DNA from 4 places in the Clostridium chromiireducens genome. Region 1 is predicted to be linked to each of the others. Evidence: riboswitches for the same ligand, from Rfam matches in the RefSeq annotation. Region 1 holds a riboswitch; each other region holds the start of a gene.
What was found. A riboswitch is a leader RNA that binds a small molecule or an ion and turns the genes downstream of it on or off. The one in region 1 is predicted to bind S-adenosylmethionine.
Positions count from the first base shown of each region.

Region 2: it holds a riboswitch for S-adenosylmethionine, as region 1 does, so the genes downstream of both, D2A34_RS11665 (pyridoxal phosphate-dependent aminotransferase) here and D2A34_RS21175 (trans-sulfuration enzyme family protein) in region 1, are expected to answer to the same signal.
Region 3: it holds a riboswitch for S-adenosylmethionine, as region 1 does, so the genes downstream of both, D2A34_RS08940 (vitamin B12 dependent-methionine synthase activation domain-containing protein) here and D2A34_RS21175 (trans-sulfuration enzyme family protein) in region 1, are expected to answer to the same signal.
Region 4: it holds a riboswitch for S-adenosylmethionine, as region 1 does, so the genes downstream of both, metK (methionine adenosyltransferase) here and D2A34_RS21175 (trans-sulfuration enzyme family protein) in region 1, are expected to answer to the same signal.

Region 1 is NZ_QXDJ01000006.1:114,373-122,503, forward strand. It holds gene D2A34_RS21155 (helix-turn-helix domain-containing protein) at 1-546, opposite strand, end outside; gene D2A34_RS21160 (HlyD family secretion protein) at 955-2,376, shown strand; gene D2A34_RS21165 (ABC transporter ATP-binding protein) at 2,382-3,119, shown strand; gene D2A34_RS21170 (ABC transporter permease) at 3,110-4,378, shown strand; SAM riboswitch class I at 4,646-4,763, shown strand; gene D2A34_RS21175 (trans-sulfuration enzyme family protein) at 4,901-6,049, shown strand; gene D2A34_RS21180 (trans-sulfuration enzyme family protein) at 6,102-7,238, shown strand; gene D2A34_RS21185 (MarR family transcriptional regulator) at 7,309-7,794, opposite strand.
Region 2 is NZ_QXDJ01000003.1:82,613-90,743, reverse strand. It holds gene D2A34_RS11685 (FAD-binding oxidoreductase) at 1-1,336, opposite strand, end outside; gene D2A34_RS11680 (methionine ABC transporter permease) at 1,477-2,139, opposite strand; gene D2A34_RS11675 (methionine ABC transporter ATP-binding protein) at 2,143-3,171, opposite strand; gene D2A34_RS11670 (MetQ/NlpA family ABC transporter substrate-binding protein) at 3,239-4,081, opposite strand; gene D2A34_RS11665 (pyridoxal phosphate-dependent aminotransferase) at 4,195-5,352, opposite strand; SAM riboswitch class I at 5,535-5,646, opposite strand; gene D2A34_RS11660 (copper homeostasis protein CutC) at 6,327-6,935, opposite strand; gene D2A34_RS11655 (SIMPL domain-containing protein) at 7,149-7,826, opposite strand.
Region 3 is NZ_QXDJ01000002.1:782,433-790,563, reverse strand. It holds gene D2A34_RS08945 (homocysteine S-methyltransferase family protein) at 1-2,285, opposite strand, end outside; gene D2A34_RS08940 (vitamin B12 dependent-methionine synthase activation domain-containing protein) at 2,275-2,958, opposite strand; SAM riboswitch class I at 3,057-3,167, opposite strand; gene D2A34_RS08935 (MraY family glycosyltransferase) at 3,296-4,249, opposite strand; gene D2A34_RS08930 (DUF1646 family protein) at 4,418-5,440, opposite strand; gene D2A34_RS08925 (B12-binding domain-containing radical SAM protein) at 5,553-7,217, opposite strand; gene D2A34_RS08920 (hypothetical protein) at 7,192-7,746, opposite strand; gene D2A34_RS08915 (PQQ-dependent sugar dehydrogenase family protein) at 7,882-8,131, opposite strand, start outside.
Region 4 is NZ_QXDJ01000007.1:70,333-78,463, forward strand. It holds gene mreB (rod shape-determining protein) at 1-623, shown strand, start outside; gene yyaC (spore protease YyaC) at 677-1,207, opposite strand; gene D2A34_RS22395 (hypothetical protein) at 1,304-1,705, shown strand; tRNA gene D2A34_RS22400 (tRNA-Tyr) at 1,867-1,951, shown strand; tRNA gene D2A34_RS22405 (tRNA-Val) at 1,959-2,034, shown strand; tRNA gene D2A34_RS22410 (tRNA-Thr) at 2,062-2,136, shown strand; tRNA gene D2A34_RS22415 (tRNA-Tyr) at 2,149-2,233, shown strand; tRNA gene D2A34_RS22420 (tRNA-Val) at 2,241-2,316, shown strand; tRNA gene D2A34_RS22425 (tRNA-Thr) at 2,344-2,418, shown strand; tRNA gene D2A34_RS22430 (tRNA-Tyr) at 2,431-2,515, shown strand; SAM riboswitch class I at 2,633-2,731, shown strand; gene metK (methionine adenosyltransferase) at 3,110-4,285, shown strand; gene recD2 (SF1B family DNA helicase RecD2) at 4,637-6,865, shown strand; gene D2A34_RS22445 (hypothetical protein) at 6,884-7,900, shown strand; gene D2A34_RS22450 (ComF family protein) at 7,873-8,131, shown strand, end outside.

The DNA.
Region 1 (8,131 bases):
TTTACACTTCCCGCGCCTGTCTTGAAGGCCATCTATTCCAACCTTTTCATATTTCACAGTATAGCCTCTAGCCTGTTGATATGAAATCTGGTATTTTTCTGATGTTTCTTTATAATTATGTTCATGTGCAATGCAGTATTGTACAATTTCAACTCGTTCTTCAAATGTGGTTTTTCTTCCTTTGATCATGATCGTTTTCCCTCCTGCTCCATAAGCTTTCAGCTTCTCATGACCATTATACTTCAAAACCCATTTAGATATAGTATCATTTGATGGAATTTTGTATTTTACGGCTAATTCTTGCAATGAACCTTCTCCACAAATATAAGCATTAACAACCTTATGTTTAAAGGCTGAGCTATAGCATGCATTATGTCCAGTTCGGATAAATGCGCTTTCTCCGAAAGTCCGATATTTAGCAATCCACTTTCTAAAAGGTGCGCTGGTCACCCCATATTTCTTTGCAATAGAATCATAGCTACCTTTTCCATCTAAATGTTCTTTTACTGCCTGAAGTTTTTCTTTAGGTAAGATATTTCTAGACATAAAATTACTCCCTTCTAAGTAAAACAGTTTTATTATTTCAACTGTCTACCTAGAAGGGAGCATATCAAAGGCTGTGTTCTTATATTTTTTTATTACAAAATTGAAAGATAAATGTAAGGATTATCAATATAACATTGAATGAAAGTGATTTACTATATAATTATCAGATTCACATTTATATAAATAATGTTGTTTAAGGAAAAGTTAATGTTTTATTAAGAGTTATATTATATTTGTAATGATATACTTATTGAGTATTAGACGGGACCATATATGTGAACTAATGTGAATGGTAGTAAAGTACATAAACCAATGAGGGGAAAGCATAGAAGAGTAGAATGAATTTATGTTAACTACTTGTATTACATATGAATCAATGAAAATTATAAAGATTGGGGGAATTTATAAATGCCAAAGTTAGATATTAAGAAATTAAAACCTAAAGGCATAATCCTAAAAGGATTAGAACTGAAAAAGAAACCAAGTAAAAAAGTAATATTACTGTGTACAATATTTTTAATAGCAGCAATATTTGTAATAGTTAAAGTAGTTATGCCTAAACCAGCCTTAGAGATCAAACATACAGTTTTATCAAAGGGAAAAATCATAAATAGTGTGAATGTCTTAGGAGAAATAAAATCTCAGGAGACTACCAATATATATAGTACAATAAGTAATCCGGTAAAAGAGGTCAAGATTAAGGCTGGAGATAAAGTAAAAGCAGGAGATGTTTTAGCTATATTAGATACGGGAGGATTAGAAAAAGATATTGAACAAGCTGTAGTTACTGCTGACGTATCAGAAGCCAATGCTAAGGTGCAGCTTGATAGTGCAAGAAAAGCATATGATGATGAATTACGGTTATATAATAGTAACTCGAATGGGGAGATAAAGAACGCTGAAGAAACTCTAAAATTAGCAAAGATTAATTATGATGATAAGAAAAATATCTATGAGAATAACAAAGCTTTATTTGATAATGAAGCAATTTCAAAGAGTGAATTAAATAAATTTCAAATAGATTATGAAACTGCAAAATCAGATTATGAGAAATCTATAGTAGCATTAGATAATGCAAAAGTTAAGGTGAATCAAGCCCTGACTACAGCTAAGAGCACTTATGATACAGCACAAAATAACAGCAACAATAATAGCCAAAGAATTGCAATAGAAAAACAAAAGCAGCAATTAGATAATTGTACAATTAAAGCTACGGTTGATGGCACAGTTACAGTTGTAAATGCTGTTGTCGGGAATTCTGGAAATGGGGTTTTATTTCAAATAGAAAACTTAGATAATATGGAAATAACGGCATCAATAAAAGAGGTTGATATAGCAAATATTAAAGTAGGACAAAGAGCCGAAATAAAGACGGATGGAACAGGAGAAGAAATTATTCAGGGAGAAGTTATAAGTGTTAGTCCAACTGCTAAGAAGGGTGATATGACTCAAGTTAAATCAACAGCTCAATCACAAGGGACAGGTAATGATACAGGTTTTGAAGCTAAAATAAAGATTAATGGCATCAATGAAAATATAAAAATTGGTATGAATGCGAGAGTAAATGTTATTTTAAATGAGAAATCAGATATTTTTGCAGTTTCATCTGAGAGTATAGTTCAAAATAATGATAGTAAAAGTATATATATAGCAGAAAAAGCTGATGATAAGCCTAATAAGTATATAGTTAAGGAGATTCCAGTAGATACAGGGGTTGAATCTGATTTTAATGTTGAAATTTCAGGTGAGGGAATTTCTGATGGAATTATCATAATTGATGATCCTTCGACTTGTAAAGTTGGAGAAAAAATTAAGATAAATGAGGGGTGAACTTTTTGAAAGATAATATAATAGATATGAGAAATATTGTTAAAAGCTTTTATATTGGAACTCCCAATCAATTAGATATCCTTAAAGATATAGATATAACAATAAAAGAAGGTGAATTTGTATCAATAGTTGGTGCATCAGGATCAGGGAAAAGTACCTTAATGAATATTATAGGAGCACTGGACAGGCCAACTTCCGGAACATATATTTTAAATGGTACAAATGTTGGTGAAAAAACAGATAATGGATTATCAGAAGTGAGAAATAAAAAAATAGGATTTGTATTTCAGACCTATAATTTAATACCAAGAAGCTCAGCCTTAAAAAATGTTGAGTTACCAATGCTTTATTATGGAATGAATAGGCATGAAAGAAGAGAAAGAGCAGAAAAGCTTTTAGAACTTGTTGGAATGGAAGATAGAATGAAGCATCTTCCTAACGAGTTATCAGGGGGACAAAAACAAAGAGTTGCTATTGCTCGTGCACTTGCAAATGAACCTAGTATAATATTAGCAGATGAACCAACTGGAGCTCTTGACTCCTCAACAGGAAGATTAGTTATGGATTTGTTTCATAAGGTACATGAAGTAGAGGGTAAGACTATAGTGTTTATTACTCACAACCATGAGCTTGCAGAGGAAACGGAAAGAATTATAACGCTAAAGGATGGAAATATAGTATCAGAAGAGTATAATGACAAGTATGTTAAAAAATTTCCAGATGGTGAAAAGATATGTTTATAAAAGAAAATATATTACTTGCAGTAGCAGGAATAAGGGCAAGTAAAATGCGATCACTATTAACTATGCTTGGAATTATCATTGGAATATCTTCTGTTATAGGAATTGTATCCATCGGAAGTGCGATAACTGCAAAAGTATCAGGTGAGTTAGATAAGCTAGGTGCTAATAATATGATGGTTCAGGTAAGAGAAAAGAGTGAAGATGGTTCTGACAGAGGATATTCGGGTAAATCACCAGAAGATAGTGACCTTATTACTTTGGAGCAGATAAACTCAATTAAGGAAGCGTTTTCGGATAGAATTAGCAATATAAGTATAGATTCGGATACAGGACAAGGAAAAGTAAAAGATGGATACGTGTATGCTAATATAACGACTACAGGAGTAAATGATGGATATAAAGACGTTAATAATGTAAAGATGATTAGTGGGAGATTCATTTCCGATAAAGATATTAAAGGCATGAAAAAAAGCGCAGTAGTTTCAGATAAACTCGTAAATAATATTTTTAAAGGAAAGTCTGATCCTATAGGAAAAGAAATAAAGGTCTATGTACAAGATAGTATTGAAACCTATGTTATTGTAGGAGTATATAAATATCAGCCTCCATCATTTCTTCAAGGAGGAGGGACCGCGGCAAAAGAAAAGGATATACAAACTAGCTTATATATTCCTATAACTACTGCAAAAGCAGAGCAGAAGAATAAAAATTACTATGGTTTTATGATTAAACCAAATACAAATGTTGATTCAGAAAAATTTGTTAAGGATATGAAGAAGTATACAGATAAGTTATATAAAAATAATAAGTATTGGGAATTGCAAGTTATGAATCTTCAAAATGAAGCAGAATCAATTACATCAGTACTTGGTATGATATCCATGGGCATATCTGTAATTGCAGCAATAGCATTACTCGTAGGTGGAATTGGAGTAATGAATATAATGCTTGTATCTGTTACAGAAAGAACAAGAGAAATAGGAACAAGAAAGGCTCTTGGGGCTAAAAGTAGCCATATAAAAATGCAATTCATAACTGAGTCGGTCATAATATGTACAATTGGTGGTACAATAGGAATAGTACTGGGAATTGGAATGGGAATAATTGCATGTCTGGTATTAAAATCACCAATATCGATATCTGTACCAACAATTTTAATAAGTTTCACTTTTTCAATGGCAATAGGTGTATTTTTTGGATACTATCCAGCTAAAAAAGCGGCAAGCCTTGATCCGATTGAAGCCTTAAGATACGAATAAGTTTATAAAAATAATAATGAGTAAATCTCAATCACATATTTAATACAAGTATGCATAAGTAGAATTTAGTTTCAGAAGATAGTCACTATGGTTTGATTGAAAACCTAATTTGGCTATCTTCTCTTTTATTGAAAAGAATTTTCAAAGTATAAAAAAACATTCTATAATTTTAATGACATAGAAAGTCGATATTTTTACTAATATTTATTGACAAGTCTCTGTAACTATGTATAATTAGTATTAACAAAAAAATATCTGGATAAGTTAATCTTATTAAGAGTGGTGGAGGGACTGGCCCTTTGAAACCCGGCAACCTGAAAAAAATTTTATATAAGTTTTTTCGTTGGTGCTAAATCCTGCAAGAGAATATCTTGAAAAATGAGAGGAATTAAGTCTTATTAGAACTTATGTTATGGCTACAAAGTCACTTCTTATTTTTGAAGTGGCTTTTTTAATTACTATTATCTACGTTATTAGCAATAAAGAATGCATTAAGCAAAACAAATTAAAGGAGGCAAAACAATGACTTTAAAAAAATCTTTTGAAACAATTGCAGTCAGTGGGATATCAGGTGGAGATGAAGCTACAGGCGCTATAAGCTTTCCAATATATCAAGCTGCCACATTTAAACATCATGGGCTTAATAATAGTACTGGGTATGATTATGCAAGAGCTCAAAATCCTACTCGAGAAGAAGCTGAAAAAACATTAGCTGTTTTAGAAGGTGGCAAATCAGCAATAGGGTTTTCCTCAGGAGTTGCAGCAATTACGGCCTGTATACACTTGTTTAAATCTGGAGACCATATAATTTTGTCTGATGATTTATATGGAGGCACATATAGATTATTTGATGATATTTTTAGAGATTTTGGATTAGAAGCAACATTTATTGATACTACAGATACACAGAATATATTAAATTCTCTTAAAGAAAATACAAAGGCTATTCTTATAGAAACTCCTTCTAATCCAATGATGAAGGTAACGGACATAAGAGCGGTGGCAGAGATAACTAAAGAGAATGGTTTATTGTTAATTGTGGATAATACTTTCTTGACTCCTTACTATCAAAGGCCGTTAGAATTGGGAGCTGATTTAGTAGTTCACAGTGGAACGAAGTTCTTAGGAGGACATCACGATTTATTGGCAGGATTTATTGTAGCAAATGATGAAGAAATTCTACAAAAGCTTAGGAGAATTCATATGTCAACAGGTGCGACTTTATCGCCATTTGATTCATGGTTAATTTTAAGAGGGATAAAGACTTTACATATAAGACTAGAAAGGTCACAAGAAAATACAATAAAGATAGCAAAATTTTTAGAAAGTAACCCTAAGGTAGAAAAAGTTTATTATGTAGGATTAGAGAATTTCGAGGGTTACGAAGTAAACAAAGGACAATCAACTGGTTTTGGGGCAACATTATCATTTAGAGTAAAAGATAAAGAATTAATTCCGAATATTCTAGAAAGAGTTAAAATAATAAGATTTGCAGAAAGTTTGGGTGGAGTTGAAACACTAATAACATATCCAATAACTCAAACCCATTCAGAAATTCCAGAAGATATAAAGAAAAGATTAGGTGTAGATGAGTATTTACTTAGATTATCAGTTGGAATAGAAAATATAGATGATCTGATAAAAGATTTAGAAAATGCAATTGGAAAATAGATTATATAGCTTTAAAGTAAGAAACAATAAAAATAAGAATGGGGCGTTAAATATGAATTTTGGAACTAAATTAATACATGCAAGTGGAGACATAGATCCTACAACAGGATCGGTAAGCACTCCGATATATCAAACATCAACATTTCACCAATTTGACATAGAGAATTTCGGAAAATATGATTATGCAAGATCAGGAAATCCAACTAGAGATGTGGTAGAAAAATTGATAGCCGAGCTTGAAGGTGGTGAATGTGGATTTGCATTTGCATCAGGGATGGCAGCTATTTGTTCAGTATTGTCAATATTCTCATCAGGAGATCATGTTATAATCTGTGGAGATGTATATGGAGGGACGTATAGAGCTACTACAAAATTATTCTCGAGATTTAATATCGAATTTACTTTTGTAGATGCGTCAAATATTGAAGAGATAGAAAAAGCGTTTAAAGAAAATACTAAGGGACTTTATTTAGAAACACCTTCAAATCCATTGTTAAAAGTTACAGATTTAAGAGCAGCTAGTAAATTAGCTAAAGAAAATGGTGCGATAACTATAGTGGATAATACATTTATGTCACCATATCTACAAAGACCTATTGAGCTTGGTATAGATATCGTTGTACACAGCGCAACTAAATTTCTTGGAGGACACAGTGATGTTATAGCAGGTCTTGTTGTAACTAAAACAAAAGAATTAGGAGATAGAGTTTATCAAATACAAAATACTTTTGGTGCAGTACTTGGACCACAAGACTCATGGCTTTTAGTTAGAGGTATAAAAACATTAAAAGTTAGGTTAGATGCGCTTCAAAAAAGTGCTCAAAAATTAGCCGAATGGCTTGAGTCAAGAGAAGAAGTTGAGAAGGTGTACTATCTTGGACTACCTTCGATGGAAGGAAGAGAATTGCATCTAGAGCAAGCAGATGGAGCAGGGGCAGTATTATCTTTTAAATTTAAAACATTTGATAGAACAAAAGTATTCTTAAATAACGTAAAGAATGTAGCTGTAGCTGTTAGTTTAGGTAGTGTTGAAACTATAGTTTCATACCCAGCTAAGATGAGCCATGCATCAATACCAAAAGAAGAGAGAGAAGAGCTTGGAATAACAGATACATTAATAAGAGTATCTGTTGGGCTTGAGGATATTGACGATTTAATAGAGTCATTTAAGGAAGCAATGGAAAAATAAGAAATATAAAAGTAAAAATAAGGTCTGATTGAATATCAATTCAATCAGACCTTTAACTATGCGTTATATTCTATTTTAGTTTTCGTATTATGGTTATAAGGTTTGAGATGGATTCATCTAACGTGCTTATTTCGTCGTCTGAGAGTTCGGATATTTTATCAACAAATGAATTGCAAATTGCAACTCGAAAAGAATCCAATAAATCGAAAGTTTTTTTTGTTAACTCAACTCGAAGAATTCTTCGATCGTTAGAGTCGGAATATCTATTAACTAATCCGTGACTAATTAAGTTATCTATAATTGGAGTCATATTAGACTTTGATATATTTAAGTTTTCTGCAATTTGAGAAATAGGAGATGAATTGAATTCAGCAAGATAAAAGATAACCTTAATATGTGATGGTGGTATCGAAAAATCGGGAATACAACCTTCTATAACTTTTTCTGGAGATTGAAAATTTTTTGCAATATCATTTTCCTTAAGTACATACTTTTTAATAATCCATAAAAAGTTTACTAAAGAATCAGCTACTTTGAATAAGTTATCTTTATCCATATAAAAACAATCCTTCCTTACGTAATAGTATATTACTTAATTATAAACTATTAACAATCTGAAAACAATATAAAAGATTATTGACTTATAATAGTTATAAAAATATAATCATTATATAGTTTCAATTTATTAACACAATATCTAAAAATTTAATAGGAATTATAAGGTGGAATTAAGTTTTAGTTAAGAAAAAAATAATATATTCCAGTTATTATTAATTTTACAACTTAGTAAGTAAGGAGTATTATTAGATTTATTAGGACAAGTTAGAAATGGAACCTTTAATTCTTTAAAATAATGTATTTAATAGTAAGATAAAATTTAAATAAGAGGAGAA
Region 2 (8,131 bases), on a different contig from region 1:
TATTATTATCAAATATCTTTTTTATACTTTTCATATATTCAATATTAATTTTTTCAGTAACTTTCTTATAATATTCACTTTTATTTAATCCTATACCATGTTCACCAGACGGTACTCCTCTAAGTTCATAGCTTTTTTTATATAATTCCTCTGCTAACGCATGAGATTTTTTCTTCCACTCAGTTTCTTCCAAGCCATTTCTTATTATACTAACATGAGTGTTTCCATCTCCAGCATGTCCAAAATAAATAACCTGAAGCCCATGTTTTTCACCACATTTATTTGTAAATTCAACAAACTCTGACGTCTTACTTATAGGCACTACTATATCTATTGGTACTTGTTCATTAAATTCCATAACAGAACTAGCTAGAGCGCCCCTTATTTGCCAAGTATCTATTGCTTCTGTATCACTTAATACTTTGTAATCTAATGCTCCACTGCTTAGCGCTGCTTTTTTTGCTTTTGTATAATTTGTAATTATTTCTGTTTCTTCTCCATCGAACGTAAGTATCAGATAAGCATTCCCTCTGTTTGAAGGCAATTTCAACCCTAAGAATCTTTCTGAATTCTCTACTATGTTTTTTTCCATAAATTCTATAGCAGTAGGATTGGCATCTGACTTTATTATGTTAATTACTGAATTTACTCCCTCTTCTAAATTATCAAATGATATAAGTATATTAACCGTATTCTTAGGCTTTGGTATAAGCTTTAACGTAGCTTTGGTTATAATACCTATAGTTCCTTCTGATCCTATAATTAAATCCTTTAAATCTAATCCAGAACTGTTCTTAATAGTTCTACTTCCAACTTTTATAAGCTCACCATTTCCTGTGACTACTTCTAATTCACGTACATAATCACGAGTCACTCCATATTTTACAGCTCTCATTCCCCCAGCATTTGTACTAATATTGCCACCAATTGTCGATGCTTTTTCACCTGGGTCGGGTGGGTAAAATAATCCTCTTTCCTCAACATACGCTTGAATATCTTTTAATAATACTCCTGGTTCCACAGTAATATCAAAATTTTCTTCATCTAATTCTAGTACTTTATTCATTTTTGACACATCTAATATAATACCTCTGTTATTTGGTATTGTTGCTCCTGTAAGTCCAGTTCCTGCCCCTCTTGGTGTAATCGGAATTGATTTTTCGTTAGCAAATTTTATAATCTCAATAATTTCTGAAGTATTCTCTGCAAATACTAAGACATCTGCTTTTCCATACTCTAAATTTAACCCATCAGTTAAATATTCTTTTTCTATTTCATCTCCAAAAACAATTCTTGCTTCATCACCAATTATTTCTTTTAATTTTGTATATTCCATTGTTTTGCCCCCTTAATGTTTAAAATCTTAGAAAAATAACTAGATATAAGACAAATTTCATTAATAGAGTTTACCTCCTTTAAATCTCATTCGAACTTATATCTAGTACTTTCCTACATTTTAAGATACCTATAAAATATCTATCTTCTCGATAACTTAGTAGCCAGAGCATCTCCAATCAATTGAATTGCTTGCACTAAAATTAATAATATTAGAACTGTTACAATCATAACCCCAGTTTCATATCTATAGTATCCATATCTAATAGCTAGGTCACCTATACCTCCGCCACCAACTATTCCTGCCATAGCTGAATAGCCTATTAAACTTACTAAATTTACTGTGATGGCTCTTATTAAACTCGGAAATGCTTCTACTATTAGTACATCAAATAAAATGAGATATAAACTAGCACCAGATGAAATTGCTGCCTCAATTACTCCCTTATCAACTTCGCTAAATGCACCTTCGGATAACCTTGCAAAAAAAGCTATTGCTGCAATTGTTATAGGAACGGTTGCGGCTTCTGGACCAATATTTGTACCAACTATTATCTTAGTAAGCGGCAGTAATAATACTAGCAGTATAACAAAAGGAAGTGAACGTATTACATTAATAATAAATCCTGCAATTGAGTTTAATAATTTGTTTTTGAAAAACAAGTTGCTTGAAGTTAAATATAATATAAGACCTAAAGCCCCTCCAATTATTAATGAAATAATCATTGCTGTTCCAATCATCTTTCCAGAATCCAAGACAGCTTGACCAAGTTCATTTTTTAATATTTCAATTGTTGAATCCATAAATTAAATCACCTCCAGATATTCATTTACTATTCTTTCTGTCCTTATAACATTTTCTTTAATATACATCTTTGCTCTTGCTATTTCATCCTTATCTCCTGTTATATTGATAATTAATATCCCTATTGGTTTTCCGTCAATATAATCTATTTTTCCGTGAATAATGCTAATATCAACATCAAAATTCTTAGCCGCTTCTGAAATTATTGGTTTTAAGCTATTATCTCCCTTATAGTAAACCTTAATAATTTCACCTTTGCTTACAGAATCTAAAACTTCTTTTGGTAATACTAAATTGGAGTTTCTGTTAATTAATGATTTAGTCACTTCATGTTTAGGATCTGAGAAAATTGAATAAACGTCATTAACTTCTACTATTTCACCATTACTCATTACAGCAACTCTATTAAATAGTTTCTTTGCTACTTCCATTTCATGAGTTATAAATACTATTGTAATCCCTGTATTATCTTTTATATCTTTCAAAAGTTTTAATATTTCTTCTGTGTTTTCTAAATCCAAAGCTGAGGTTGCCTCATCGCAAAGCAGTATTTCCGGATTATTTGCAATAGCTCTTGCAATACCTACTCTTTGTTTCTGTCCTCCACTTAAATTGGAAGGAAATACATCAACTTTATCCTTTAAATTTACAAGTTCTAAAAGTTCATATATCCTATCTTTTCTTTTTTCTTTGGGATAATTATTAACTTTAAGAACAAATTCAATATTTTCATAAATTGTTTTACCACTTATTAAATTAAAATGTTGGAATATCATACCTATCTTAAGCCTTGTTTGTCTAAGCTCTGATCTTTTTAATGTAGTAATATCCTCTCCATTAATAAATACTTGTCCAGATGAAGGTTTTTGCAATAAATTTATCACTCTTACCAAAGTACTTTTGCCAGCCCCACTTAAACCAACAATTCCAAATACTTCACCCTTATTAATAGTTAAATTTACATCCTTTACCGCCTGAATTAAACTTCCTTTTGACTTAAATTCAATATTTATATTTTTTAATTCAATCATTGTTTTCACCACCTCTATATTAACATTCAACTTAAAAGTATATAATTTCATGTGTTTATAGTCAGTATTATTTCCACCAGTCTGGTTTACTGAAATCTTTGAATTTACCATTTTCAATTGCATCTTTAAATTCTTTAGATTCTACAGCTTCTTTTAAATCTTTCCCAAGATCTTTATCTAAGTCTTCTGTTCTTACTGCAATTACATTTTTATAATTTTCAGCTAGTTTTTCAACAGTTAATGCTTTAGAATAGTCAAGTTTAGATGCAAATGCAAAATTACCTGGCACTACCGCTGCATCAACACTTTCTATACTTCTCGCAAGCTGTGCTCCCTCAATTGGTGTAAACTTAATATTTTTTGGATTTTCCGCAACATCTTTTTCAGTTGCTTTTGTTTCATCAATATTATCCTTTAATTTAATTACCCCATTTGCTTTTAATAGTCTTAATGCTCTAGCTAAATTAGACGCATCATTTGGTATTGCTATTTTAGCCCCATCTTTCAACTGGTCTAGCGAAGTTAATGTATTTGAAAATACACCCATACCTAAAGTTGGAACAACAATTACAGGTGAAATCTTCAGATTATTATCTGCACTAAATTTCTTTAAGTATTCAGTATGTTGAAATAGGTTTGCATCAATTTCCTTATTATCCAAAGCTTTATCTGGTTGAATATAATCACTAAATTCTTTAGTTGTAACTGTATATCCTTTAGGTTTCAATGCTGATGCTAACGCTTCTTTAACCATATCGCCATAAGGTCCTGGGCATACTCCGACTAGAATATTCTTATTTCCTTCTTTATTATCTGTTTTTGCTGTTTCTTTGCTACTGCTGCATCCAACTATGCTTGCTCCTATTGTTCCTAATACTATTAATGCCGCTAGTTTTTTAATAATTTTCATTTTTATTCCCCCTATATTTTGCTGATATTATATTAAATTTCCAATGTAATTTTTGTTAGAATTTATCATTGGTTTAAATACTATATTAATTAATTAAAATTACATATTTTTCACTATCTATACTCTTTCAATTTCTCAAGTCTCTTAAGTGCTTCTTTTAATGTTTCTTCTTTCTTTGCAAAATGGAATCTTATATAATTACTTACATTTCCTCTAAAAAAGCTTGATCCTGGTACTGCTGCTACTCCTATTTCTTGTGCTAACCATTCACAAAATTTATAATCATCGTCATATCCAAATTCAGATATATCGACCATAACATAATAGGCTCCTTGAGGTTCATAATACTTAAGCCCTATTTCATCTAACCCATCTAAGAATAACTTTCTTTTTTTCTCATAAGTATTATTTAGTTCTTCATAATACTCATCTCTAAATTCTAAACCTTTAATGGCTGCTTCTTGAAGTGGTGATGCAGCTCCTACTGTTAAAAAATCATGTACCTTTTTACAATTCTCTATTACTTCTTTACTTGCAATTATGTATCCAAGCCTCCATCCTGTTATTGAATAAGTCTTTGACAATGAACTGCAAGAAATTGTTCTTTCAAACATACCTTCAAGTGCCGCTAAATAAGTATGTTTGTAAGGTTTAAATATTATGTGCTCATAAACCTCATCGGTAATAACAAAAGTATCATACTCTTTTGCCAGACTTCCTATATATAATAGCTCTTCTTTAGTAAAAACCTTCCCTGTAGGATTTGATGGATTACAAAGAATTAGCGCCTTTGGATTCTGCTTAAATGCACTTCTTAGTTCTTCTTTATCAAAATTAAAAGCTGGCGGTTTTAATTCAACATATATAGGCTCAGCTCCTGATAAAATAGTATCCGCAGTATAGTTTTCATAAAATGGTGAAAATACTATCACCTTGTCTCCTGGATTACAAACACTCATCATTGCACACATCATTGCTTCTGTACTTCCACATGTCACAAGGACGTTCTCATCTGGATTAATATGAATTCCCATAAACTTCTCTTGCTTTAAAGCAAGTTTTTCTCTAAAGTTTTGAGCACCCCAAGTTACTGAATATTGATGAGGTCCTTTATTTGCAACTTCCTTTAATCCTTCAAGTATTGCCTTTGGAGGATCAAAATCTGGGAACCCTTGAGAAAGATTTATTGATCCATATTTATTTGCTATTCTTGTCATTTTTCTAATTACAGATTCAGAAAACCAGTCTAATCTGTTACTTAATTTCGGCATGTCTTTAACCCCCTAATTTAACTTAGTATCTAAATAATTCTTATCAAAATACTCATATATATTATTAAAGAATAATTCTTTATCTTACATTTAATAATAAAATAAAGAATTATAAAAACTTACTTTAAAAAATAAAAGCACTAGAGATCAAACTCTAGTGCGTCATTGCATAAAAATTCTCCCTCTTATCTATCAGCTAAAGCTGCAGGAATTAGCACCGAATCTTCATAAAAATTTTATTAAATCGGTTGCTGGGTTTCACAGGGCCAGTCCCTCCACCACTCTTGATAAGTTATTTGTTTTTCCTTATTTCCTATAGGTGTAGTATACATTGGTTTTTTTGCATTGTCAATACTTTATTTTTATTTACTAATATTAATTTTCTAATGTTCTCATCAAGCAAAAATAGATATATGCTCTTCTACACTAGATATTTGTCATTCAAATATTTTTCAGCACTTCGTAGAGTTTTCAAATTAGAGAGTTCTAGTAATTTATTCTTAAGGTTTAAATTCCCATAGGCATATCTATTGCATAGAAATTTTAAATATGTTATCATAACTTCACGGCTGAAAAATATATACTTTTCTAATAATTTTCCTGCCAAATTATAAGTTAGTAATACCTTGTAACATCTTGGTTTGGACTAGCTTAAATCTGTACATGTGTTTATTATTTGTGCAGTTTAACCACCATGTATGGATTTATTAATTCTGAAATATTCGTTAAGCTCTTATTTTGAACCTACACTTAAACTACGGGAGCTCAATTATTTAGATGAGACAATGTACTTTCTTATGAGTCCTTGCACGGCATTGAAGGCGATTTAAACATCTGTGAGGGCACCCACCTATCGAAGGATAGGGATCAAAATTAGAGTACCGCTATTTTGGATAATATATAAGACATTCTATGCCAATGCTTAGTTATTAAGCATTGGTTTTCTTATATACAAAACATTACGTTTAAGCTGCTTAAATTATCTTACTCCCGTGTATTTCAGTTGCTCCTGTATATGCAAGAAGAAAATCTCTATTATCTGTATTAACACCCTTGCCAGGCATTATTGAGATTCTTCCATTGGCATAATTAATCAATTCTATTATAGTATCCTTTCCAGATATAGCATCTTCAGCACCACCTTTTGTAAGTATTCTATCTATTTTAAGATCTACTAATTCATCAATAGCAGTATACTTATCCTCTATTTCATCAAATGCCATATGAAAAGTTATACTTAGTGGTTTTGCTAGGCTAATCAACTCTTTTATAATATCCTTATCTATTTTTGATTCTTTAATTGCTCCAATTACAACTCCATGTACTCCAAGATCCTTACACATTTGTATATCATATTTCATTATTTCTATCTCGTCTTTTATATATGTAAAATTGCCTCCTCGTGGCCTTATAATCACCATTATAGGAATATCTAATTTTTCTAATGTTTTCCTAATTGTACCATAGCTTGGTGTCGTTCCCCCTTCCATCAAGTTATCACAAAGTTCAATTCTATCTGCTCCTCTTTTTGCAGCCGAAATCGCTTCTTCATAATTTCCAACACAAGCTTCAAATATAGCCATAATTATTACCTCCAGTATTTTTAAATTACAACTTCAACTTTAATTTAAGTACCTTGACTATGTTTAGGTTGATTTTTATTGTTATATTTAGCGTTTTAAACCTAAACAATTTAATTTTTATCTTTTACTTTATATAATCATATAATTTTTAAAAAGCAAAAGCCAGATAAAATTATATAAAATAATCTGACTTTCATTTTGTGTTTTAGTTTTTTAATATTTTGAATATACAAATATAGCTTCTATATCCGCATTTATTATATTTTCTCCAGCCTCAATTGGTGTAGAAGCATTTGAGCTTTTAAGAGTCATTACTGCAGGCATTATTTCCTCCTCGTTCTGTTCATTTATCTCTATCGGTATTATATCTAGATTTACATTAAGTTCATTTGCAATAACTCTAGCCTTATTTTGAGCATCTTCAACTGCTCTCCTTAAAGCCTCATAATATTGTGCTGTTTCATCTGAAATTGTAAAAATAATACCATTCACAGAATTAGCACCATTACTTACAGCTGTATCAATTATTTGACCCACGGAATTAATATCACTAATTACAACTTCAAGGTTAGTGCTTACTTCATATACTCTGAATATCTGCTCACCATTAATATAATCATAATCAGGTCTAATGTTATAATTTCGAGTTTGTATATTCCTTTGGGGCACCCCTACAGCTCTTATACTATTGATAACTTGCTGCATAGTTTGAGCATTTTCCTGTTGTGCAACTTCCAATTGCTTATCTTCTGTTGTAACGCCAACTATAACCTCAGCTCCATCTGGTCTTACACTTACAGTCCCTTTACCAATGACTCTTAATTTATTGTTTCCCCTAGTACCATCTTGATTTCTTAAGCTATGATTATCATTATTTCTTATTTGATTCATAAGATTTATCCTTTAAAGTATTTATAACTATTCTATAATATGATATATTACGATAATTGTAGATAAGAATTAATCTTCAACATACAAGATTCCTCACAAATTTATTAATACTTTTTCATATTTGATAATCCTTTTGGGGATAAATAAATTCACTAATTCATAATAATTTTTTTAGTTAATACTACGTTTTTTCTCTTAGTGAATGTTAACTATTACGAACTAATTGTCAACCAACAATAATTTGGAAGGTTGACAATATTGCAAATAAATTATATACTAATTTTAAATTAATTTTACGTTAGATT
Region 3 (8,131 bases), on a different contig from region 1:
CCGTCTTCTCTCAAGGCCTTAATTGTTTCTTCCATGCTCCTAAGAGTTGTTGTCATAAGGGCACTTAATCCTATTAAAGAAACATTATGCTTTTTAGCTTCTTCTACAACAGTTTTTACAGGTACATCTTTACCTAAATCTATCATTTCATAGCCATAGTTTTCTAATATTACTTTTACTATATTCTTTCCTATATCATGAATGTCACCTTTTACTGTAGCTACTATTATTTTGCCTTTTGAGATAGATTTAGCATTACTCTTTACTATTTCAGCCTTTAAAATACTAAAAGAGTTTTTTACGGTTTCAGCAGCTTGAATTAATTGTGGCAAGAAAAGTTCTCCCTTTTCATACTTGTTTCCTACTTCATCTAAAGCTGGAATTAAATATTCATTCACTATTTCAAGCTCTTTTTTGACTTTTAAGAGTTCTATTGTAGCTTGTTTCGCTTCTTCTTTCAACCCTTTGATAACAATGTATTTTAAATCATGTTCTACATTTACATTATTACTTGAAGTATTCTTTCCTGCTCCGCCACCTTTAGCAGTAACTGCTGTTGATACTTCAACATTAGCATAGTTATTAATATATACTTCGGCTCCTTTATCATAATTGTATAGTACATTATAAGAATCAATGACTCTAGTCATTCCACTTACATTTGGATTAATTATAGGTAAATCCAATCCATTTGCGAGAGCTAATGCTAAGAAAGTTTCATTAATTAATTCCCTATTTGGAAGACCAAAAGATATATTAGAAACTCCCAGTACTGTTTTTGCGCCCAAGTTTTCTTTAACCATTCTCACAGCCTTCAATGTTTCCTGAACTTCTTTCTGTTGTGCAGAAACAGTTAATACTAAACAATCTATAAATACATCTTCTTTCCTAATTCCATAATGCGCTGCTCTATCAATTATTTTTTTAGCAATTTCAAATCTTTCTTCAGCCTTTGCTGGAATTCCTCTCTCATCTAAAGTCAAACCGACAACACTAGCTCCATATTTTTTTACTAGAGGTAGTATTCTATCTAAGACTTCATCTTCACCATTTACAGAATTTAAGATAGGCTTCCCATTATAATATCTAAGTCCCGTTTCTATAGCTTTATGATCTGAAGAATCTATTTGAAGTGGTGTATCCATTATTCCTTGAATTTCTTTTATAACCCTATGCATCATAGTAGGTTCATCAATTTCAGGTAATCCAACATTTACATCTAAAATATGTGCCCCCGCCTCAATTTGAGAAACAGCTTGGTTTAATATATAATCAAAATCTCCATTTTTTAGTGCCTCTTTAAATATCTTTTTACCAGTTGGATTAATTCGTTCACCTATTATTCTAACACGATCTATTCTCACAACTTTTGAAGGCGTACATACTGCTGAATAATAACTTCTTTCTACAGCTGTAAGTTTTTTGTCTTTTACTCTTAAGTTCAATTCCTTTATATAATCTGGAGTTGTTCCACAACATCCTCCAATAACTCTGACCCCCGAGTCAATAAAGCTGCATAATGTGTCTGCAAATTCTTCTTTTGTAACATCATATTTAGTTTCATTTCCTATTGATAGCGTTGGAAGTCCTGCATTAGGCTGAACCATAACTGGAATATGTGCCAAATTACATATTTCCTCTATAACAGGTTTCAATTGCTTTGGCCCTAATGAGCAGTTTACTCCTAGTGCATCTACCCCTAATCCTTCTAGTACAAGTACCATGGCTTCTGGAGAACATCCTGTAAATGTTCTTAAATTCTCTTCAAAGGTCATTGTACAAAATACAGGTAAGTCTGAGTTTTCTTTTGCTGCAAGTATTGCAGCCTTAAGCTCATATAAATCGGTCATCGTCTCAATTAGAACTATATCAACACCCGATTTAGCACCTTGAACCACTTGACGTTTGAAAATTTCATATGCTCTATCAAAACTCAAAGTCCCCATTGGTTCCAAAAGTTCTCCAATTGGTCCAATATCTAAAGCAATGTAGGTATTACTATCTCCTTTTGCTTTTCGTGCAATCTTTACTGCAGCATCTACAGCCACCTCTACTTCAAGATTACAAAGCTTCAACTTAAGTTCATTAGCACCAAAAGTATTAGTTGTAATTACATTTGCACCACTTTCTATATATTCCCTATGAATTTCTTCTATTATATCTGGTTCTTTTATATTTAATAGTTCAGGATTTTCACCTAGTTTTAATCCCTTTTTCTGAAGCATAGTCCCCATTGCTCCATCAAATATTAATATATTATCTTTTATATATTCCTTAAGCCCCACAATTTTCGCCCTCTCTTCTAAAACTGCAATTTTGATAATTATTACATTCTTCACAGCTCTTTTTTTTCTTTTTTATTCCATTCTCTACTATTCCTATTATAGCTGTAACAGATTTCCTAGGAAATAATAAATTATTTTCTGATACAGTAAGTCCAATCTTTTTCTGTGCATCCAAAGCTCTTAAAAAACTATTTTGAACATCTAAGGGTAAATCACCATAACCTGGACTATACCTAAAAGTTATATCCATACCTTCCAATGCGGCTTTTTCTTTAACATCATTCTCAACTATGTCACAAACTTCTTCTACCGCAGTAGTAGCACAAGCATCTAATATAAGCGCTCTCGTTAGATCAATCTTTTCATATAATCTTGTCTTTTTCTCTACTTCATTTCCTAAGGTTACTGCCATTAATACACATACCTTAGAATTGCTTAAATGTTCTTTTATATCCTTGCCTTTTAAGACTAAATTTGTAGTTATAACCTCTACACCTTCATCATTCTGATGTATATCTTTATAATTATAGACAACTCTAGGATTTATAATTTTTTTAATCTCTTCTCTGCATTCATCAATTATTGAAATCATCTTTTCATCTATATCTTGCCCTTTATACCCCAGGTACCTTAGCACTTCATCTCTGTTTATCTGTAGTTCATAAGCCCCCATTTGTTCACCACCTTATTGCTAAAATATAAATATGTACTTACATAAAGTTATAAAAAAAAGCCTAAAGGCATTCCTCTAGGCTTAAAACTTCCTAAAACACCTTATCTTTCAGTTCTTACACTGCTGGATTTAGCACCAAGTATACTTCAAAAAAATAAACCGGTTGCTGGGTTTCACAGGGCCAGTCCCTCCACCACTCTTGATAAGTTCTTATATTTAGTGATTATATATTATAAAATATAGTTTGTAAAGATTTTATTTTTCATAGTCTAAATTAAAATATAAACAAGTGCTCTAATTTTGATCAATATATAATTTGTTTTATTTCTTACATGGTTTATTGTTTTACTAACAAAAGAATTATAGAAAATATACTAAAAGTTAAACTTATGAGCATGATATAATTTATAACTTGTACAGTTGTAAAACCTTTTTCTTCCAACCTAAAATGTATTTGACTTCTATCTGCCTGATACACCGGTTTACCTTCCGAAAATCTTTTAAATATAACAAATAAATTATCAAATATTGGAACAGCCAAAGCTAATATTGGTATAAATAAACTCATAACTGTAGCTTGTTTAAACGCACCGTCTAACGCAGTAATACTTAGAATAAATCCTAAAAAATTTGCTCCTGAATCACCCATGAATACTTTTGCTGGAAACTTATTGTAGTATAGAAATCCTAAAATTGTTCCACCCAATATTATAGATAATAATGCTGATTTACCTTGATCAAGTATAAGTGCTGCTAGAAAAAATGTTATCGCAGAAATTAATGACAAACCTCCTGCTAATCCATCCATTCCATCAGACCAATTGATTACAGTGGTAACTCCAAATATCCATGTTATTGTAAGTATAAATTGTATTGTTGAATTCAATTCTATATAAGAATTTGTAAAAGGATTTGTAAACCCTCTAAAAAAAATTCCTGCTTTAAATACAAGTATCGCTGATAACAATTGGATAACCAACCTTGGAAATATGGCAAATTCTTTTCCTTTTGACTTATACCAATCGTCTATTAGTCCAATTAATACTATCATTGTTGCTGCAACAAAAATTGCTAATTGTTTTTTCATATCATCATCTTTATAAAATATAAAATATGATATAAAAAAACCAATATATAAAGCTATCCCTCCACACAATGGTGTTGGAGCTTTATGTTGCTTTCTTTTATTTGGTTTATCTGTAAAATGTAATTTGTTAGCTAGTTTCATAAGAAATGGCATGATAATCAGTGCAATTGAAAGCGAAACTACCATCGCTAATATATAATCCATCTTTCCTACTCCTTAGTTAAGTCTTTAGAAGTAAATTATCCCCAAGTATTCCATAATGGCTTACTTCCTATTAGATTATACTATTAATGATATGTTATATCAATTACAAAATTATTAATGTTGCTGCCATCTCTTAAAATATTTAACCTCTATTATTCATTTATGTATCTATCTGACAAATAAAATTACAAAGTAAATTATCATAATGAAAAATCCTAATGGAACACCTAACCTAATCCATTCGCTACTTTTAATTTTCAATTTACCAGCTGAAATAATATTAGGAATATTCCCCGGAATCATCATTCCACCACTAATAAGTAATCCCATTAATACCGCTTCAATTTGTAATTTTGACATTTTAACACTTATCTCAGCTGCAGCTAATGTTGCATTATCTAGAATTGCTGAGCATATATTAACCCAATATAGATAACGGGTATCGAGAGATATTATATATGTATCAATAACTGGTTTAAATCCTTCCCCTAGTAAATCTAATGCTATAATAAATAAGAAAATTTTAAGTGCTCTTATTACTATAGTTCTATTTGTTTCTTGGATAATAATTTCTTCTTCTTTCTCTTCTTGAATCCTCTCCTCTTTTGCAAATATCATTCCAAAAATTCCAAGAATCAAGATGCCTGGAATAATATAAATACCAAACTCATTGAAAAGAAACCAAAAGCTTTCATCAAGCCTTGAAACAACAATTGTAGCTAAAGGCTCACCTATTGGTGTTAATACTGCTCCAAGCCCAATTGAAAAGCATGAAATTATATTTATGTTTATTTTATTTTTTCTACTAATCGGAAGCATACTTATTATCTCAACAAGTAGAAGAGATGCTATAATTGCAGTTATAATGCTGGATAAAAGCCCCAAAACTACAATTAATAAATATACAAAAAACTTTAGTGGAATATATTTTAATATATTGGTTAGTACTGCGTTCACATGATCAGTTAACACTTTAAATAATAACCCACCTAATAGTACAGCTAATACGATGATATACATAAATTCATTTTTAAAAATATTTAAAAAAAGTTCTTTATTTAGAACACCAGAAGTAATAGATGCCAGAATCCCTATAATAAATAGAAATGGTTCAAGGTTTTCTTCTACCGTCTTCGATATAATAGGAAATACGAAAGTTATTACTAAAAGTGAGATTAATATGTACAACATTATTATTCCTCCCTTCCTTTGTCATATGATAGGTTAAAATAAGTCCTCAAAGCAATAATAAAGTTATTATTTAAAATCCCCACTTCAATTATTGCTTTAATTAGATTCCATCCTATTTATTTTCTAAATATATATATTTAGAATTATCATTAAAAATATAATATGAATTTTTATCTAATATTTCATTATTTGAAATATATCTTTCTATGTCCATATTGAATTTTTCTAATTGATATTCTTTAAACGAATATTCTTCTCTTAGTTCCTCTTTAATACTTTTCTCTTCTTCCTTTAACATATCACTTCTTAAAAACTCAGGTAATCCTCTTCTTTTATTGTATATTAGATAATTAAATCTAATTATTTCTTTTAAGTACTTATTGCTTTCTTTTAGTATCATTTCATTAAAATCTAGAAATAATTTGTAATATTCTGCATTTCCTATATTTTTGCTAAAGTATCCTTGTTTTTCAAAAAACATGCCTAAGCTATAATAAAAATCAAAAGGTTTCTCAAATTTATCTTCAAAATACTTAATTATAAGCTTAAACTTTTGAGAATTGTAATACTTATCAACCATTTCTTCTACTTTCTTAAGCTTTAATAGTTCTTCATAAGAAAGTTTATCCGTTTTTAAAATTTCATATGGAGGGTATGGTGAATATTCCATTCCATATTTATCTGCATCTTCTCTCATAGAAGATCCTTTTAATAACTTTAAGAAACCAAGTTGTATTTCTTCAGGTTTTATTTCATACATATCATTAAAAGACTTTTTGAAAGATTCATAATCTTCTCCTGGAAGTCCTGCTATTAAATCTAAATGCTGGTCTATATTTCTTAATGCTTCAATTTCTAAAACTTTTTCTTTTATATCATTAAAATTAACAAATCTATTTATATTTCTTAAAACCTCATCATTAGTTGTTTGCACCCCAACTTCAAATCTAAATCTCCCTTTTGGAGCCTTTGATAAAAGTTCTATTTCTTGAGGCTTCAATATGTCAGCTGATATTTCAAAATGAAATTGAGTATTTGTATCTTGTTTTATTAAAAAGTCCCATATTGCCATAGCAAATTTAGAATTGCAGTTAAATGTACGATCAACAAATTTAACTAATCTGACTTTTTTATTTATGAAATACATTAAATCTTTTAATACTCTATCAATATCTAAAAATCTAACTCCATGGCTTGTAGATGAAAGGCAGTAACGACAACTGAATGGGCATCCTCTTGAAGCCTCATAATATACAATTTTATTGCTTAAATCTTCATCTTCTTCATATGGAAATGCTATTTCATCCATTGACATAAGTGGACGCTTTTCATTTGAATAAACTATATTATCCTTTTTGTAATGAAGTCCTTTTATATTTTCTAACTGTAGCTTTCCTAATTTATATAATATAAAATCTCTATATGTTTTTTCTCCTTCCCCTTCTATAACATATTCCCCTACATTATTTTGAAGAAAATTTCTTGAATCAAAAGAAACTTCTGGACCACCATAAAGAATTTCTATATTAGAATCTACTCTTTTTATCAGATTCGCTACCCTTGAAATTAATTCAACATTCCAAATATAGGTTGAAAATGCTACTACATCTGGTTTTTCTTTCATTATCTCTTCTAGTATTCGGCCTTCTCTATCATTTATAGTGAATTCCTTTATTTTGCTTTCATAATCAATGTCCCTTGTAAAACTTTTTAAATACCTAACAGCTAAATTACTGTGAATGAATTTAGAGTCAACTGCTGTGATTAACACTTTCATATTCAACTTTCTCCTCTACTTTAACTTTTGTCGTTAATTTTTTCCCTTTAATGAAAAAAACATCTTCCCATGCTTTAGTTTCTTCTATTTCAAAGTATTTTTCAAGAATTTTTTTTATTTCTTCAATATTTGAACTTAAAAGTACATTTAAATTTCTAAAAGTAAATTCCTTTATTTTCCCATTAGGTAATATAACCTTTATTTTATTGTTAAATACTTTCCCCCTTTCCTTATTTATGTCCCAAACAAATATTTCACCATTTTCTTTTAAATAAGAACTTATTTCCTTGATTATTTTTTCCTTTTCTAAACTAGTCCATATCTTGTTTAAATCAAAGAAAAATGTACATGCATCATATTCTCTACTTATTAATTCAATCTTTGTATCATTGCATACATAGTCCAATGATAATTCATCCTGAGCTTCTTTAGAAATATTATATATAATGCCTAAGTTTTTTTCTCCAACATCTAATATATCTCCTTGCAAAACAATATCCTCTAAATCTATTACCAATGTCTTTCCCATAACTAACTATTCCTCCAAACCTATATACTTACAATTATATTCTACCATTTATTTACATAATTTAAATATTAAATTTAATTTCTCACACCTAAAACTGCCTTAAAAGATAAATTCTCTTAAGGCAGTTTGTTATTTCTATTTATTTTTTTTAGAGTGAAATTTATAAATAACTATGCAAGTTAGTGTGAAAAGAAATCCACAAATGAATATCCAAACTGAATTTGGCAAGTTAAATTTCAAATCCAAATCTTCTGATTGTAACTTGTATATACAACCTATACCACTATCTAATATATAGATATATCCTTCTGAATATTTTATCCCTTTTATCTGACTTGTATCTTTTAGTTTTAATAAATCAGATACAACATTATCGGTGCTTATT
Region 4 (8,131 bases), on a different contig from region 1:
CAGCTGCTATTGGAGCAGGGCTAGATATTACAAAGCCTAATGGATGCATGGTAGTAGATATTGGAGGAGGGACTTGCGATATCGCTGTAATTTCACTGGGTGGAGTAGTAGAAAGAGAATCAATAAAAGTGGCTGGAGATAAATTTGATGATGCTATAATAAAGTATGTGCGAAATGAATATAAGTTAATGATAGGTGAAAAGACAGCCGAGGATTTAAAAATTAATATTGGTTCAGCATTTAAGAATTCTAGAAATCTATCATGTATGATGAAAGGTAGAAATCTTATCACAGGATTACCAGACGAAGTAGAAATTACAACAGAAGAGATAAGAAATGCAATAAAAGAACCTGTAGAAATAATAGTTGACACAGTAAAAAAAGTGTTAGAAAAAACACCACCTGAATTGGCTTCAGATATAATCGAACGAGGAATATTAATGACCGGTGGAGGTGCGTTAATACACGGATTAGATAAGCTTATAGAATTTAAGACAGGAGTAGCGGCAATGGTTGCTGAAGATTCTGTAGAGTGTGTCGCTAAAGGAACTGGTAAAGTACTTAGTTACATAGACAAGTTGGATGGAGATGTAAACTCTCAGCAAATAGTGCTTATAGAATAGCAGAAAAATAACAGTCAAAATAAGTAATTTTGGCTGTTATTTTTTATGAAATTTTAAATGGTTGGGAATTGCCCGCGATTTAAGTTATAGGCTTCCATAAAAATTCTGGATATAATCTTAGCCATATCCATAATAAAAGAAAGTCTTATACTGCGAGAAAAGAAGAATTCGGCATTGTCGCTAGAGTCAACAATACCAATAACTGATGCAATTCCGACTTCTGGAAGCTCCTTGCCCACGCCTTTACCTGGATGTATTGCGTAATTTCTTATGCGAATTTCACCTATGTCGTCTTCATCACCCAAACAAGCATCAACGCCAATAATAGATGCATCAGGATGATTGGATTGTATTTCACTTAAGCGTTCATCTATATTTAAGGCGTGAATTGGAGAAGATAAGGTACCATAAACAGGTAGGGGGAAGAAATTCTCAGTTAGTATAGTTCCAACTAATGGACCAAGACAATCTCCAATGCATTTATCAGTACCAATGCAAACTATTACCGTATTTTCGGTGATATAATTTTTAATTTCTAAAGTTAGATTGTAATTAAATTTAAGATTAATATCTGGTTTCATCAAGAATATATACCCCCTTTATAGATATATATGAGGAATAGAAAGAAGATAGTATAAAAAAAATATAAATGGTAATTAATAGTAATAAAGGAGGTATTTATGAAGAAGTATTTAATAGGTTTATTTTTATTTATCACAGTAATAATGAATATTTATTTAGTATTTTACTGGGAACCACAGGGTCAAATGAGTGCAAAAAAAGAAGATGTTGAAACGGTGGTGTCATATACAAAATCAATATATAAAGTAAATAAAGGAAAAATATTGGAACAATTATCACCTGAAAATAAGAAAGAATTAGAACAAATAATGAAAAAACTATCAGCACTAGATATGGGAAGAATAAAAGAATATTATGAAGAACCTGATGAGGAAAAAGGAGTAATAAATGCTTTTAAGCTTTTAAAGAAGAGACTTTCGAGTGAGGATTACAATAAACTGGAACAACTAAGCTCTTCATTTTTAGATATAAAGAGAATAAATGAAAAAATAAAAAAATAATTAGATTACTATGTTAAATGGAAGTATGATGTAGAAATATGAAGTAATCCGGGGATAATTTCGCTAAAAAGAGTAATTATAGAGTTGAAATAAAATCACTTTGCAGATATACTAATCATTGTTGATTAGCAATACGACAAGTGCAACAAACAAAACAATATGGAGGAATTCCCGAGTGGCCAAAGGGGGCAGACTGTAAATCTGTTACGTTTCGTTTCGATGGTTCGAATCCATCTTCCTCCACCATTAAGATGGGCGCATAGCTCAGCTGGGAGAGCACCTGCCTTACAAGCAGGGGGTCACAGGTTCGAGCCCTGTTGTGCCCACCATCTTAAAAAATATAATCAAATAAACATGCTGGCATGGCTCAACGGTAGAGCAGCTGACTTGTAATCAGCAGGTTGTAGGTTCGATTCCTATTGCCAGCTCCAACAAAATAATATGGAGGAATTCCCGAGTGGCCAAAGGGGGCAGACTGTAAATCTGTTACGTTTCGTTTCGATGGTTCGAATCCATCTTCCTCCACCATTAAGATGGGCGCATAGCTCAGCTGGGAGAGCACCTGCCTTACAAGCAGGGGGTCACAGGTTCGAGCCCTGTTGTGCCCACCATCTTAAAAAATATAATCAAATAAACATGCTGGCATGGCTCAACGGTAGAGCAGCTGACTTGTAATCAGCAGGTTGTAGGTTCGATTCCTATTGCCAGCTCCAACAAAATAATATGGAGGAATTCCCGAGTGGCCAAAGGGGGCAGACTGTAAATCTGTTACGTTTCGTTTCGATGGTTCGAATCCATCTTCCTCCACCAAAAAGAATAAACATAGTTTATTCTTTTTTATTGAATATTAGCATAATAATAGATAGTTATAATATTGACTAATTATGGATGCTATGATAAAATATTTTTGAAAATTAAATTATGTAACTCTTATCAAGAGAGGTGGAGGGATAGGGCCCTGTGAAACCCGGCAACCTGTATTAATATAAGGTGCCAATTCCTGTAGATATTTCTACAAGATAAGAAAATGATTGTTAAAATCGCGCTCTTCTTATCGAAGAGCTTTTTTTATTTATCTGATGTCTAGCAACTGTAATGCTCCTAATCCCTATTAAGATTGTTGCTAACAGTGGAACGACCCTAGACGAGGCACCCCTTGAAGGTATAACTTCAACTAAGATTCAGATGAAGAATAAGCTCCACCTGAATCAAGTTTCACTTGATATAATTAAGTTTACGCATGCTTAATTATTAAAGTAAAAAATATTAGAAATCAATGGAGAAGAGTAATTTAATTTGGTTTATATTGTATTTAAAATATAATAAGTAGATATAAGTTTTTTAAAATAAAATAATATATGTATAAAATAAAATGATACATATATAAGTGAAGGAGAGAACAAAATGAGAAGATTATTTACTTCAGAATCAGTTACAGAAGGGCATCCAGATAAAATGTGTGACCAAATCTCTGATGCTATATTAGATGCTATTTTGACACAAGATCCACTTGCTAGAGTTGCTTGTGAAACATGCACTACTACAGGTATGGTTATGGTAATGGGAGAAATAACAACAAATTGTTATGTTGATATTCCAAAGGTAGTTAGACAAACAGTAAGAGAAATTGGATATGATAGAGCAAAATTCGGATTTGACTGTGATACTTGCTCAGTTATCACATCAATAGATGAACAATCAGCCGATATTGCAATGGGTGTTGATGAAGCTTTTGAATCAAGAAAAGGTGAAAAAGATGCAGTAGAGGCAGTTGGAGCTGGAGACCAAGGTATGATGTTTGGTTTTGCGACTAATGAAACAGAGGATTTTATGCCGCTTCCAGTATACATGGCTCATAAATTATCAAGAAGACTTACAGAAGTAAGAAAAGATGGTACTTTAAATTATTTAAGACCAGATGGTAAAACTCAAGTTACTGTTGAATATGAAGATAATGTACCTAAGAGAATAGATACTATAGTTATATCAACACAACATGATGAGAAAGTAACTTTAGAACAAATTCAAGAAGATCTTAAAAAGTATGTTATAGACGCTGTTGTTCCAGCAGAGTTATTAGATAGTGAAACTAGATATTTCATTAACCCAACAGGTAGATTTGTTGTTGGAGGCCCTCAAGGAGATTCAGGGTTAACAGGAAGAAAGATAATAGTTGATACATACGGTGGTTATGGTAGACACGGTGGCGGAGCTTTCTCTGGAAAAGATCCAACTAAGGTAGACAGATCAGCTGCTTATGCTGCAAGATGGGTAGCTAAGAATTTAGTTGCTGCAGGTGTTGCTGATAAACTTGAAATTCAATTAGCTTATGCAATTGGTGTTGCTAAACCAGTTTCAATTGAAGTGGAAACTTTTGGAACAGGAAAGATTGATGAAGATAAGATTGTTGAAATAGTGGAAAAAGTTTTTGATTTAAGACCAGGAGCTATAATTAGAGATCTTGACTTAAGAAGACCTATTTATAGACAAACAGCTGCTTATGGACATTTCGGTAGAAATGATCTTAATCTACCATGGGAACAATTAAATAAAGCTGAAGAAATAAAAAAATATATCTAAGCTTTAATTGTTACTAATTAAAGCGTAATTTAAATCACTAGAGTAACTTAAAAATAGTATAGATGTATTTATTAGCTGTCTTAAATTTATTTAGGACAGCTTTATTGCGTAATGAATTTTTAATTTTATTAAGAATTAGTTAATGTATGCTGTTGTTAGATATCTTTGAGACCGTCACTTTCAAATAAGTCTAATATTCATAAGAAATTATTATATTAGAATAATATTAACAAATTAATAGTGTTAAACTATTGTGCAATTTATTTGTGATATAATAAAAAAAGAAATAAATCTAAAGTTAAATTTTATTCTTAGCAGTTTAAATAAACATAAAAAGTTTGGAGAGATTCTATGGAAGTTCTAAATGGTTTTGTAGAAAGCATTGTATTTAAAAGTGAGGATACTGGTTATGTAGTTTGTAGGATTAGGAATGAGAAAAATTTAATTAATGCTGTTGGAACTGTTCCGTTTTTGAAGGAAGGACAGAATGTAAAATTAACAGGATACTGGACAGTGCATAAGCAGTTTGGTAATCAATTTAATATTCAAGATTATGAAGAACTTCTTCCAAACTCATTAGATGGAATAGAGAAATACTTGAGTGCTGGAATAATACATGGAATTGGACCTGTAACAGCTAAGAAGATAATAGAAAAGTTTGGTGAAGAAACTTTAGATATCATGGAAAATCATATCGAAAGGCTTACGGAAATAGAAGGCATAGGCGAAAAAAAATTTCAAATAATATATGAATCTTATATAGAACAACAAGGCTTAAAAGATATAATACTATATTTTCATAAACATGGCGTTACTAATAACCAATGCATGAAGATTTATAAGAAATTTGGACCAAATGCAAGACATATAGTAGCAGATAATCCTTATATACTATGTGATGAAATATCCGGTATTGGATTTAAGACGGCAGATAGAATTGCAATGAGTATAGGAATTGAAGGCAGTTCAGATTTTAGAATACAAAGCTGCATTAAATATGTAATGAATCAATTTTGTGGTGCAGGTAACACATTTATGCCGAAGGATAATATAATAGAGGAATGTGAAAGAAATTTATTAATATCTAAGGAAGTAATCGAGAAGAACATATATGATATGTCGGCGCAGCAAAAAATTATTGTTGAAAATGTAAATGGAATTGAAGTGGGTTTTTTACTCCAGTACTATTATTGTGAGCTAGGTGTGACAAGTAAAATAATTACTTTAGGGTTGCAACAAATACAAACTATAAATTCTGACATTGATTTTGAAATTGATGTATTTGAAAAGGAACAAAATATAAAATTTGCAGAGTCACAGAGGGAAGCGATTAGTGGAGCTTTTAATAACGGTATAGAAATAATAACAGGAGGTCCTGGAACCGGTAAGACAACAATAATAAAAGCTATAATACATATTTATGAGAATAATGGGATGAAGGTAATACTTGGAGCACCCACAGGAAGAGCTGCTAAAAGAATGACTGAATCAACAGGAAGGGAAGCTAAAACAATACATAGATTATTAGAAATGGGGATCGCGGAAGATGATGAATCGGTCTTTGAGAAAGGAGAATCATCACCTCTAGATTGCGATGTGATAATCATTGATGAGGCATCTATGATTGATATAATGCTAATGCAAAATTTACTAAAAGCTATTAATTTAGGAACAAGATTAATAATTGTAGGAGATGTAGATCAATTGCCGTCTGTTGGGCCAGGAAACGTATTAAAGGATCTTATAGAAAGTGAATATATAAAGGTTGTAAGATTAAAAGAAATCTTTAGGCAGGGGTCAGAAAGTCTGATTGTAGTAAATGCACATAGGATAAATCAAGGTGAGATGCCATTATTAAATCAAAAGGATAAAGATTTTTTCTTTATTAATGAAGAAAATCAAGAAAGAATAGCTAATACAATAATGGATTTAATGAATAGGAGACTTCCTAAGTTTAATAAATCATGGGATAAATTAAAAGATATGCAGGTATTAACGCCTATGAGAAAAGGGGTGCTCGGAGTAACTAACTTAAATACTATTCTTCAAGAAATGTTTAATTCACCATCAAAAGATAAAAAAGAAAAGACTTCTCGAGATATAATTTTTAGAGAAGGAGATAAAGTTATGCAGACTAAGAACAACTATACTTTAAAATGGGTTAGAGTTAGTGGTTATGGTGAAAGTGAAGGTGTTGGTGTATTTAATGGTGATTTGGGATTTATAGAGAGTATAGATGATGAGAGAAAAACTCTTACCATTATATTTGATGAGGAAAGAAAAGTAATTTACGATTTTAATTTTTTAGATGAATTAGATTTAGCATATGCAACTACAATACATAAAAGTCAGGGAAGCGAATTTAAAGTTGTAATAATGCCAGTGTTTATGGGTTCACCTTTTTTGATGAACCGTAATTTACTCTATACGGGGATCACAAGAGCTAAACAATTAGTAGTTGTTGTTGGATTTCAAAAAGCATTAATGTATATGATTAATAATACAAATAGCATAGAAAGATATTCGGCATTAAAACATAGAATTAAAGATATAATAACTAAAGATGAGTTTGAAAATTAATTGAAGGGAGATAGGTGTATGAGGAATGTATCTAAAGTAACAGAAGAAGATTTGAAATACGCATTTGATAAAATAGAGTATTGGTATAAGAAAAATATCAAATTTCTAACAATTGTTACAGTTCCGTTTAATACATCATGTATTTTTTCAAATATAATATGTAAGCTTGCCCAAAACAATAATAAAGTATTATATGTTTGGGGAAAGAATGGAGAGAATAGAGAACTTGTTAACATTGTAAGAGAACTTAATTCAAATATAACTCATTCTTATATTGAAAAGGGGCATTCGAACTCAGATTTTACATTTATTCATTATAGCAACTTGATGAAGGTTAAAGAACATTATGATTTGGTGATTTTTGATGACATTACATACTTTTCTAATTTAAGTAATGTAACTGTAAGAGATATGCTTGAAATTTGTGCAAGTTTGGGCAAAAGAGTGCTGATATATAGTATAGAAAAATTGGCTCTAGTTGGTGAGAAGCTTGAGCTTGTAGCATATAACTACAAAAAACCTTTTGTGGAACCTAGAATATTAACAACTAGAATAGATCTAAATTTAGATATTCCATTTACTCTTTATGACTATTTTAAGTGGTTCAGAGAAAGCAATCATAAAGTAGTTATTTATGTACCAAACAGAGAAAAACTTAGCATAGTATATGATTATTTTTCTAATAAATTAAAGCTTCAAGACGTGAAGGTAATAAAAGTATCAGAGAAGGATGAAATGAAGAGATGTGAAAAGGTATCAAAATATAAAGATAAGGCAATATTTGTAATAACCAATAAAATAGAGGAGTTACTTGAATATTGCTATATGGATGATGCAGTAATATTATTTTCTGATAATGAGAGATATACGTATAAGAAACTACTATATGTATGTGGACAAATAAGAAATGTAAATCTTAAATTACCTGAGGTTTTATTAGTTTCAAATGAGGTATCAGATGATATGGAAAGAGCAAAAAGTATGGCAAGAGATTTCAATAAAAAAGTATGGGAGAAACGCTTAATAGAATTATAAGAAATTTGTGGGAAGGACTAATTGAAGTAATATATCCAAGAGAAAATTATTGCATTATATGTAGAGATGATGATTGTTTTGGAATTTGTGAAAATTGTAGAAAAGATATAAAAAGAATAAAGAATTTATATCAAGATAAAATAATAAGCTACGGTTATTATGGTGGAGTATTAAAGGAGTTAATATTAAAGTTTAAATATAAGAACAATTTTACGGCGGGGGATATACTAA